DNA from 2 places in the Streptomyces sp. NPDC127098 genome. Region 2 is predicted to be linked to the other one. Evidence: riboswitches for the same ligand, from Rfam matches in the RefSeq annotation. Region 2 holds a riboswitch; the other holds the start of a gene.
What was found. Region 2 has a riboswitch for thiamine pyrophosphate ahead of ACFWI8_RS28865 (thiamine ABC transporter substrate binding subunit). Riboswitches for the same ligand answer to the same signal wherever they lie in the genome.

Region 1 (4,985 bases), on a different contig from region 2:
GATCCGCTCCCTGGAACAGCGCGTCGGCGGCCGCCTGGTGGACCGCACCAGTCGGCGGGTGCGGCTCACCCCGCTGGGGCGGGACTTCCGCGACGACCTCCGCCCGGCCTACGCCGCGCTGCGCGACGCCGTCGAGAACGCCCGGGCGGCGGCCCGTGGGGTGAGCGGGCCGCTGCGCATCGGGTTCCAGGGCGTCGTGGGGTACGGGTTCATGGACGTGGTCGGGGAGTTCGAGGACCGATACCCAGGCTGCGTCACCCGGATCACCGAGCTGCCGCTCTCCGACCCCTTCGGGCCGCTGTACCGCGAGCAGGTGGACGTCGCCGTGGTGTTGTTGCCGGTCGAGGAACCGACGCTCGTGCTCGGGCCGGTCTTCTCCCGCCAGCCGTACTTCGTGGCGGCCTCCCGCCGGCATCCCTTCGCCACCCGGACCGTCCTGGACGCCGAGGAACTGGCCACGACACCGCTCGTCGGGGTGGCCGCCCCGGCGCCGGACTACTGGCGCGAGGCGCAGGCACCCACCCACACCCCGTCCGGCGCGCCGGTGCCGCGGGGCCCGACGGTCGGCACCCTCCAGGAGGGTCTGTCGCTGGTGGCGGCCAACCGGGGCGTGATGCTGCTGTGCCGCCCCACCTCCGAGTACCACCACCGCCAGGATGTGGCGTACGTCCCGGTGACCGGTCTCCCCGACTCCGCGCTCGGCCTCGTCTGGCGCGGCGACCGCGAGAACGCCCGGGTGCGGGCCTTCGCCGCGGCGGTGGCCGACGCGCTGGCCCGGGACCCGGGCATCGGGTAGCGCGCTCCGGTGCCGTCAGGCGGTGGCGAAGGGGTCGCCGGCCACCCCGGCGAGCCGGATCAGCCCGGGCCCGTCGCCCCACTGCTCGGGCACGAGCGCCCACAGGGTGTATGTCACGCCGTGCTCGGCGGCGTGCCGCGTCGCCCACGCCAGCACCTCGTCGACGTCGGCGTCCGACACCTCGTACTCGTCCGCGACGTTGACCGCCCGGTCCCAGAAGTAGACCCGGTAGCGCGGGTGGTCCAGCTCCCAGGTGGTGTCCCTCGGGTCGACGCCTCGTATCCGCATGGCGCCAGTCTAGGAGCGGGGCGGCGATGAGTTTCCCCTTCCGCCGAGGTCTTTCGTGCATGACCAACGACGACCTTCCCCTTGATCTCGGTCCGGCGGCCGCCGGGGTGGCCGGCCTGCTCGACGGCGTCGACCAGGAGCGGTTCGGCGCCCGGACGCCGTGTCCCGACTACCGGGTCGAGGACCTGCTGCGGCACCTGCTCGGGCTGACGCTGGCCTTCCGGGCCGCCGCCCGCAAGGAGTTCGGCCCGCTGACGGACCTGAGCCCGACCGACACCGCGCAGCCGGCGCCCTCCCTCGACGGCGACTGGCGCGGCCGGCTGCGGCGGCAGCTCGACGAACTGGCGGCGGCCTGGCGGGAGCCGGCCGCCTGGGAGGGCGAGACCAGGGCCGGCGGCGTCAGCCTGCCGGCCGAGGTCATGGGCCGGGTGGCGCTCAACGAACTCCTCATCCACGGCTGGGACCTGGCCCGCGCCACCGGCCAGCCCTACGAAGCGGACGACGTCACCGCGGGGGCCTCGATCGCGCTGCTCTCCCAGGGGACCGACCCGGCCGCCCGCGAGGGCACCGGCTTCGCCCCACCGGTTCCGATCGCGGACGACGCCCCACCCCTGGCCCGCGCCGTGGCCCTCAGCGGCCGACAGCCCTCCTGGGCGCCGGAGCCGCTCGCCTGACCGCCCCCGGCCCGGCGAGGAGGGGCCGGGCCCGGGGGCTCACGTGGTCAGTCGGTCAGGGGCAGGTAGACGCGGTTGCCGGCGTCGGCGAATTCCTGGGATTTGGCGGCCATGCCGGCCTCGATCTCCTCGCCGGTGAGGGTGAGGCGGTCGCCGTAGTCCTTCCTGATGTCCTGGCTGATCCGCATCGAGCAGAACTTCGGGCCGCACATGGAGCAGAAGTGCGCCGTCTTGGCCGGTTCGGCCGGGAGGGTCTCGTCGTGGAAGGAGCGGGCCGTGTCGGGGTCGAGGGCCAGGTTGAACTGGTCCTCCCAGCGGAACTCGAAGCGGGCGTCGGAGAGCGCGTCGTCCCAGACCTGGGCGCCCGGGTGGCCCTTGGCCAGGTCTGCGGCGTGGGCGGCGATCTTGTAGGTGATGACGCCGGTCTTGACGTCGTCGCGGTTGGGGAGGCCGAGGTGTTCCTTCGGCGTGACGTAGCAGAGCATGGCCGTGCCCCACCAGGCGATCATCGCGGCGCCGATGCCCGAGGTGATGTGGTCGTAGGCGGGCGCGATGTCGGTGGTGAGGGGGCCGAGGGTGTAGAAGGGGGCGCCGTCGCAGATCTCCTGTTGGAGGTCGATGTTCTCCTTGATCTTGTGCATGGGGACGTGGCCCGGGCCCTCGATCATGGTCTGGACGTCGTGTTCGCGCGCGATGCGGTTGAGCTCGCCGAGGGTGCGGAGTTCGGCGAACTGCGCCTCGTCGTTGGCGTCCGCGATGGATCCCGGGCGGAGGCCGTCGCCGAGCGAGAAGGTGATGTCGTAGGCGCGCAGGATCTCGCAGAGCTCGGCGAAGTGGGTGTAGAGGAAGCTCTCCCGGTGGTGGGCCAGGCACCAGGCGGCCATGATGGAGCCGCCGCGCGAGACGATGCCGGTCTTGCGGCGCGCGGTCAGCGGCACGTAGCGCAGCAGCACGCCGGCGTGCACGGTCATGTAGTCGACGCCCTGCTCGGCCTGTTCGACCACCGTGTCGCGGTAGATCTCCCAGGTCAGTTCCTCGGCCCTGCCGCCGACCTTCTCCAGCGCCTGGTAGATGGGGACGGTGCCCACCGGGACCGGCGAGTTGCGGAGGATCCACTCGCGGGTGGTGTGGATGTCGCGGCCGGTGGAGAGGTCCATGATGGTGTCGGCGCCCCAGCGGGTGGCCCACGTCATCTTCTCCACCTCCTCGTCGATGGACGAGGTGACGGCGGAGTTGCCGATGTTGGCGTTGACCTTCACCAGGAAGTTCCGGCCGATGATCATCGGTTCGGACTCCGGGTGGTTGACGTTCACCGGCAGCACGGCACGGCCGGCGGCGATCTCGTCGCGGACGAACTCGGGGCTGACGTTCTCCCGGATGGCGACGAACTCCATCTCGGGCGTGATCTCCCCGCGCCTGGCGTACGCGAGTTGTGTGACGGCGCCCGTGCCGTCGGCGCGGCGCTCGTCGATCCACGCGCGCCGCAGCGGCGGGAGGCCGCGGCGGACGTCGGTGGTGACCTCGGGGTCGGTGTAGGGACCCGAGGTGTCGTAGAGCGTGACGGCGTTGCCGTCGGTGAGGTGCACCCTGCGCACCGGGACCCGCAGGTCCGGGCGCGACCCGGTGAGGTATCCCTTGTGTGAACCGATGACGGGCGTGCTGGACGTGCCCGTTTCCTGCTTGGTCATCAGACCCACTCCCTACGCCGGCATTACCCGGTAACAGGTTCGGCGGTCGGCGCAGCGGCAGCGCCCTCTCAGCCCCGTGCTCGGAGCTCCCGCGATGTGTTGCTCGCGTCCCCACGCTAACGGCATGACGCGCGTGCTGAACAGGGGGCCGGTGGTCCGGCGGGCGTGCGTTGGGCTTCTTACGCGATGATCGGCGGGTGACCGAACACCACGAAGGCCACCACGGCCACTCACACCAGCACGGCCCGCCGGCCCCCGTCTCGGCGCACCTGCGCCGGGTCATCGCGGCGGTGCTGATCCCGTTCGCGGCGCTGATGGCGGCCGGCCTGGTGCTGCTGTGGCCGGGTGGGGAGCCGGAGCGCGAGGACCGCACGGGCGTCGGCTTCGACCAGCAGCTCGAACAGGCGCGGGTGACGGAGGTCGTCGAGACGCCCTGCGAGGAACTCGGCGTCCAGCTGGCGTCCGGCATCGAGGGCGAGTGCGCGCAGGCCACGGTGGAGGTGACCTCGGGGCAGGACACCGGGCACACGTTCACCGAGGTGGTGACCCCGGACGCGTCGCAGCAGTTCCACGTGGGGCAGGAGGTGGTGGTCGCCTACGCGCCGGACGCGCCCGAGGAACTGCAGTACAGCGTCTCGGACGTGGACCGGCAGGCGCCGATGCTGTGGCTGGCCGCGATCTTCGCGGTCGTGGTGGTGCTGGTCGGGCGGCTGCGGGGGCTGCTGGCGCTGGTGGGGCTGGTGGTGAGCTTCGCGGTGCTGACGCTGTTCATCCTGCCGGCGATCCTCGGCGGCTCGAACCCGTTGCTGGTGGCGGTGGTCGGGGGCAGCGTGATCATGCTGACCGCCCTGTACCTGTGCCACGGGGTGAACGCCCGCACCTCGGTCGCGGTGCTCGGGACGCTGGTCTCGCTGATACTGATCGGGCTGCTCGGCTCGGTGTTCATCGAGTGGGCGCACCTGAGCGGCAACACCGACGACCAGACGGGTCTGGTGCACAGCCTCTATCCGCGGATCGAGATCCAGGGCCTGCTGCTGGCCGGCATCCTGATCGGCTCGCTCGGGGTGCTCGACGACGTGACCGTCACCCAGACCTCGGCCGTGTGGGAGCTGAAGCGGGCCGACCCGGGGGCGGGTTGGCTGAAGCTCTACCGCTCGGCGATGCGGATCGGCCGGGACCACATCGCGTCGGTGGTGAACACGCTGGTGCTGGCCTACGCGGGCGCCGCGCTGCCGTTGATGCTGCTGTTCACCATCGCGCGGGCCAGCGTGTCCACGGTGGCGTTCAGCGAGCTGGTCTCGGAGGAGATCGTGCGGACCCTCGTCGGGTCGATCGGCCTGGTGGCCTCGGTCCCGGTGACGACGCTGCTCGCGGCGCTCGTGGTGAGCGCGGACCGGCCGGCGCCCGGCGCGGCGTCGATCCCGGCGCCGGCGGGCGCGCCCGCCGGCGGAGTGGTGACCGGGGTGGCCCCGGGGGCCGGGGTGCCGGCCGCTACCAACCGCCACCGGAGGAGGAAGAAGAGGTGAACTTCCGCACCAC
Region 2 (4,985 bases):
TGACCGCCGAGGTGCCGAGGGGCAGCATCAGCAGCGCGTCGACACCGCGCAGCAGCCGACCCGCGCGCCGGGTGAGCGCCACGGCGGCGAGCCCGCCGACGACCAGGGCGATCGCGGTGGCCAGGGCCGCGTAGCGCAGCGAGGTACCCACCGCCTCCCAGGGCGCGGCGACGAAGGTGCCGCTCTCGGTGCCCGTCAGCGCCCGGTAGTTGCCGAGTCCGTAGCCGTCCGGGGTGGACAGCGAGCGCTCCACGAGCACCGCGAGCGGCAGCAGGAGTAGCACCGTGATCACCGCCACGACGCCACCGAGCAGCGCCCACTGGGCCCGGCCGCGCGGCCGGCGCGCCGTGGTGGCCGCGTCGCGCAGCGCCAGCGCGCCCTCCCGGCGGCGCGTCAGCCGGCCGTGCGTGGCGAGCAGCGCGGCGACGGCGGCGAACTGGAGCAGGGTGAGCACGGCGGCGGTGGGCAGGTCGAGCAGCTGGGCGGTCTGCCGGTAGATCTCCACCTCCAGCGTGGCGTAGCGGGGCCCGCCGAGGATCTGGACGACGCCGAAGGAGGTGAAGGTGAAGAGGAACACCAGCAGCCCGGCGGCGGCCAGCGAGGGTGTGAGGGCCGGCAGGGTGACGCGCCGCCAGGCGGCGAACCGGCCGGCGCCGAGCACCCGCGCCGCCTCCTCCTGCCGGGGGTCGAGCTGGGCCCAGAGGCCGCCCACCGTGCGGACCACGACGGCGTAGTTGAAGAAGACGTGGGCGAGGAGGATGGCCCAGGCGGTGTTGTCGAGGCGCACGCCCCACAGCTCGTCGAGCAGCCCGCCCCGGCCGAGCAGCGCCAGGAAGGCGGCTCCGGTGACCACGGTCGGCAGCACGAAGGGCACCGCCACCACGGCGTGCAGCAGCCGCCTGCCGGGGAAGTCCAGGCGGGCGAAGACGTAGGCGCCGGGGAGCGCGAGCGCCAGGGTGAGGGCGGTGGAGGCCGCCGCCTGCCAGCAGGTGAACCACAGCACCCCGGCCAGGTCGGGGTCGGTGAGCACCTCGCCGACCACACCGAGCCGCCAGGCGCCCTCCGGGCGCAGTCCGCGCTCCACGATGGCCGCCACCGGGTAGGCGAAGAACAGCGCGAAGAAGGCCAGCGGGGGCGCGAGGAGCGCGAGCCGGACGGCGAGGGCGCGGGTCACCCGGGGAACCTCGTCCTCATCGTCCTCATCAGACTCAACGGACTCAACGGACTCAACGGACTCAACGGACGACCAGCGAGGTCCACTCGTCGACCCAGTCCTCACGGTGCTCGGCGATGGTGGCGGGCTCCACCGACCAGGGCTCCGCCACGGTCGCGCCGTAGCGGGTGAAGACCTCGGGCAGCTCGGTGCCCTCGCGGACCGGGTTGACGAACATCGACATCGGCAGTTCGCGTTGGAAGGCGTCGCTCAGCAGGAAGTCGAGCAGCGCCCGGCCGCCCTCCGGGTTGGCGGCGCCGTCGAGCAGCCCGGCGAACTCGATCTGCCGGAAGCAGGTGCCGGTGGCCACGCCGGTGGGCGCCTCGTCCGGCAGTTCCTCACCGCCGCCGAAGGCGACCTCGGCCGGCGGGCTGCTGGCGTAGGAGACGACGAGCGGCCGGTCGCCCGAGGAGCCGCCGGCGCCAGAGAAGCGCTCGTAGTACGCCTGCTCCCAGCCGTCGACCACCTCGACGCCGTTCTCCGCGAGCCGCTGCCAGTACTCCTGCCAGCCGTCCTCGCCGTAGGCGTCGACGGTGGCCAGCAGGAAGCCGAGCCCGGGCGAGGAGGTGGCGGCGTTCTCCACGACCAGCAGGTCGCGGTAGGCGGGGTCGGTCAGGTCGTCCAGCGTCTCCGGCGGGGTGAGGTCATGCTCGGCGAAGTAGCCGCGGTCGTAGTTGACGCAGACGTCGCCGGTGTCGACCGGGGTGACCCGGTGCTCGCCGGCGTCCAGCTGGAACTCCTCGGGCACCTCGGCGAGCCCCGCGGCCTCGTGGGGGACGAACACGCCCCCGTCCAGGGCGCGGGAGAGCAGCGTGTTGTCGACGCCGAAGAGCACGTCGCCCTGCGGGTTGCCCCGGGAGAGCACGGCCTGGTTGACGACGACGCCCGCGTCGCCGCCGCGCAGCACCTCCACCCGGTACCCCGTCTCCGCGGTGAAGGCGTCCAGCACCTCCTGGGGCACCTCGAAGGAGTCGTGGGTGACCAGGGTGACCTCGTCCCCGCCCGCGCCCTCGGAGTCGCCCGGGCCGGCCGCGTCCTCCGAGCCACCGCAGGCGGTGAGCAGGGTGAGCCCGAGGGCGGTGGCGAGTGTGGCGGCGCGCCGTGTGGTGGCGCGCCCCGGGTGGCTGGGGTGCATGTGCCGCCCTTTCCGGGCCTTCCTGGCCGACTGGAGACAGGCGGGCGCGCACGCACGAGAGGCCTTCCGAACTTCCTACCCAGCATGACCTGGGCGAGGTTCGAGGGTCTGCGGCCGGTGCCGCACTCTCAGCGCTGCGAGCGCTCCCCTGTCGGAATGTGTGATTGTCGGCCGCCCACGATAGCAGCCGCCGGAAGCGACTACCGCTCGGCCGCCGCCAGCTGACCGCAGGCCCCGTCGATCTCCTGCCCCCTGGTGTCCCGCACGGTGACCGGCACCCCGTGGGTCTCGAGCGCCGCCACGAAGGCCCGCTCGTCCTCGGGCCTGGAGGCCGTCCACTTGGAGCCGGGGGTCGGGTTGAGCGGGATCAGGTTGACGTGTGCGCCACGGCCCTTGAGCAGCCGGCCGAGCAGGTCGGCCCGCCACGCCTGGTCGTTGATGTCCCGGATGAGCGCGTACTCGATGGAGACGCGCCGCCCGGAGCGCTCCGTGTACTCCCAGGCCGCGTCCAGCACCTCGCGGACCTTCCAGCGGGTGTTGACCGGCACCAGGGTGTCCCGCAGCTCGTCGTCCGGCGCGTGCAGCGAGACCGCGAGCCGGCAGGAGAGGCCCTCCTCGGCGAACCTGCGCATGGCGGGCACCAGGCCGACGGTGGAGACCGTGATGCCGCGCTGCGAGAGCCCGACGCCGTCGGGACCCGGGTCGGTGAGCCGGCGGATGGCGCCCACCACCCGGCGGTAGTTGGCCAGCGGCTCGCCCATGCCCATGAACACGACGTTGGAGAGCCGGGCCGGGCCGCCCGGCACCTCGCCGTCGCGCAGCGCCCGCATGCCGTCCACGATCTGGTGCACGATCTCGGCGGTGGACAGGTTGCGGTCGAGGCCGGCCTGTCCGGTGGCGCAGAACGGGCAGTTCATCCCGCAGCCGGCCTGTGAGGAGACGCACATGGTGACCCGGTCCGGGTAGCGCATCAGCACCGACTCGACCAGCGTGCCGTCGTGCAGCCGCCACAGCGACTTGCGGGTGGCTCCGTCGTCGCAGCTGACGTGCCGCACCACGGTCATCAGCCGGGGCAGCAGCTCCTGGGCGAGCCGCTCCCGGGCGCCGGCCGGGATGTCCGTCCAGTCGGCGGGGTCGTCCGCGAACCGGCCGAAGTAGTGGCGGGACAACTGCTTGGCGCGGAACGGCTTCTCGCCGAGCGCGACGACCGCCTCGCGCCGCTCGTCGGGGCTGAGGTCGGCGAGGTGCCGCGGGGGCTTGGCGGCCCCGCGCGGCGCGACGAAGGTGAGCTCTCCTGGTACAGGCATGGTCAGGCCAGTGTCGCAGACGCCGACGGCATCCCACGCCGCCGCCCGCCCCGCCGGCCGCCGCCGGGCCGGGCTCAGCCGGCGCCGACGAAGGCGAGCAGCACCAGCCAGACCACCGGGGCGGTGGGCAGCAGCGAGTCGAGCCGGTCCATGATCCCGCCGTGCCCCGGCAGCAGCCGGCCCATGTCCTTGATGCCCAGGTCCCGCTTGATCATCGACTCGCCCAGGTCGCCGAGGGTGGCGCTGACGGCCACCCCGAGCCCGAGCACGAGCCCCTGCCACCAGGCGCCGTCGTCGATCAGGAACTCGGCGCACACCGCGCCCGCGGCCATCGCGAAGAGCACGGCCCCGACCAGGCCCTCCCGAGTCTTGCCCGGGCTGATCCTGGGAGCGAGCTTGGCGCGGCCGAACCGGTAGCCCACGGCGTAGGCGCCGGTGTCGCTGACCACGGTGAGGATCAGGAACGTCAGCACGCGCTGGACGCCATCGTCGGCGGCCAGCATCAGCGCCACGAAGCTGGCCAGGAACGGCACGTAGAACGCGGCGAAGACCGCGGCCGTCACGTCCCGCAGGTAGTCCTCTGGCGGGCCCGACATCCGCCACAGCAGCGCGGCGAGGACGGTGAGCGCCATGGCCAGCCAGACGCCGTCGGCGCCCCGCAGGTAGCCGAGCACGACCGTGGCGGCGCCGCCCACCGCGAGCGGCGGCAGCGGCAGCCGGATGAGCTTGCGCTCGGCGAGCCGCGAGGAGAGCTCCCAGAGCCCGACCACGACCGCCAGCGCTATCACGACCAGGAAGGCGGGCTTGTAGGTGAAGAGCGAGACCAGGACGACCGCGCCGAGGCTGAGCCCGACGCCCACGGCGGCGCCCAGGTCGCGCCCGCCGCGCTTCGTGGGCGGGCGGGCGCCGGAACTCGCGCCGGGGCCACCGCCCACGCCGGGGGGCGACGCCGTGTCGCCGTCACGCCCGGCCTGGCCCGCGTAGCCGGCGGCCTGGGGCTGTGGCCCCCAGGACGGTCGCCCCCAGGATGATTCAGTCACGTCCGGTCAGACCTCGAGCAGTTCCGCTTCCTTGTGCTTGAGCAACTCGTCCACCTGGGCCACGTACTTGGCGGTGGTGTCGTCCAGCTCCTTCTCGCCACGCCGGCCCTCGTCCTCGCCGACCTCGCCGTCCTTGACGGCCTTGTCGATGGCCTCCTTGGCCTTCCGGCGGACGCCGCGGATCGAGATCTTGGCGTCCTCGCCCTTGGTCTTGGCGACCTTGATGTACTCGCGGCGGCGCTCCTCGGTGAGTTCGGGGAACACCACGCGGATGATGTGGCCGTCGTTGG

Region 1: it holds a riboswitch for thiamine pyrophosphate, as region 2 does, so the genes downstream of both, thiC (phosphomethylpyrimidine synthase ThiC) here and ACFWI8_RS28865 (thiamine ABC transporter substrate binding subunit) in region 2, are expected to answer to the same signal.

The regions. Positions count from the first base shown of each region.
Region 1 is NZ_JBHXFJ010000006.1:151,554-156,538, reverse strand. Features, by position in the region: gene ACFWI8_RS06785 (LysR family transcriptional regulator) at 1-796, shown strand, start outside; gene ACFWI8_RS06780 (hypothetical protein) at 812-1,084, opposite strand; gene ACFWI8_RS06775 (TIGR03086 family metal-binding protein) at 1,144-1,758, shown strand; gene thiC (phosphomethylpyrimidine synthase ThiC) at 1,806-3,446, opposite strand; TPP riboswitch at 3,439-3,549, opposite strand; gene ACFWI8_RS06765 (YibE/F family protein) at 3,644-4,972, shown strand; gene ACFWI8_RS06760 (DUF5326 family protein) at 4,938-4,985, opposite strand, start outside.
Region 2 is NZ_JBHXFJ010000061.1:18,073-23,057, forward strand. Features, by position in the region: gene ACFWI8_RS28860 (ABC transporter permease) at 1-1,174, opposite strand, end outside; gene ACFWI8_RS28865 (thiamine ABC transporter substrate binding subunit) at 1,236-2,348, opposite strand; TPP riboswitch at 2,403-2,508, opposite strand; gene rlmN (23S rRNA (adenine(2503)-C(2))-methyltransferase RlmN) at 2,549-3,655, opposite strand; gene ACFWI8_RS28875 (phosphatidate cytidylyltransferase) at 3,730-4,590, opposite strand; gene frr (ribosome recycling factor) at 4,702-4,985, opposite strand, start outside.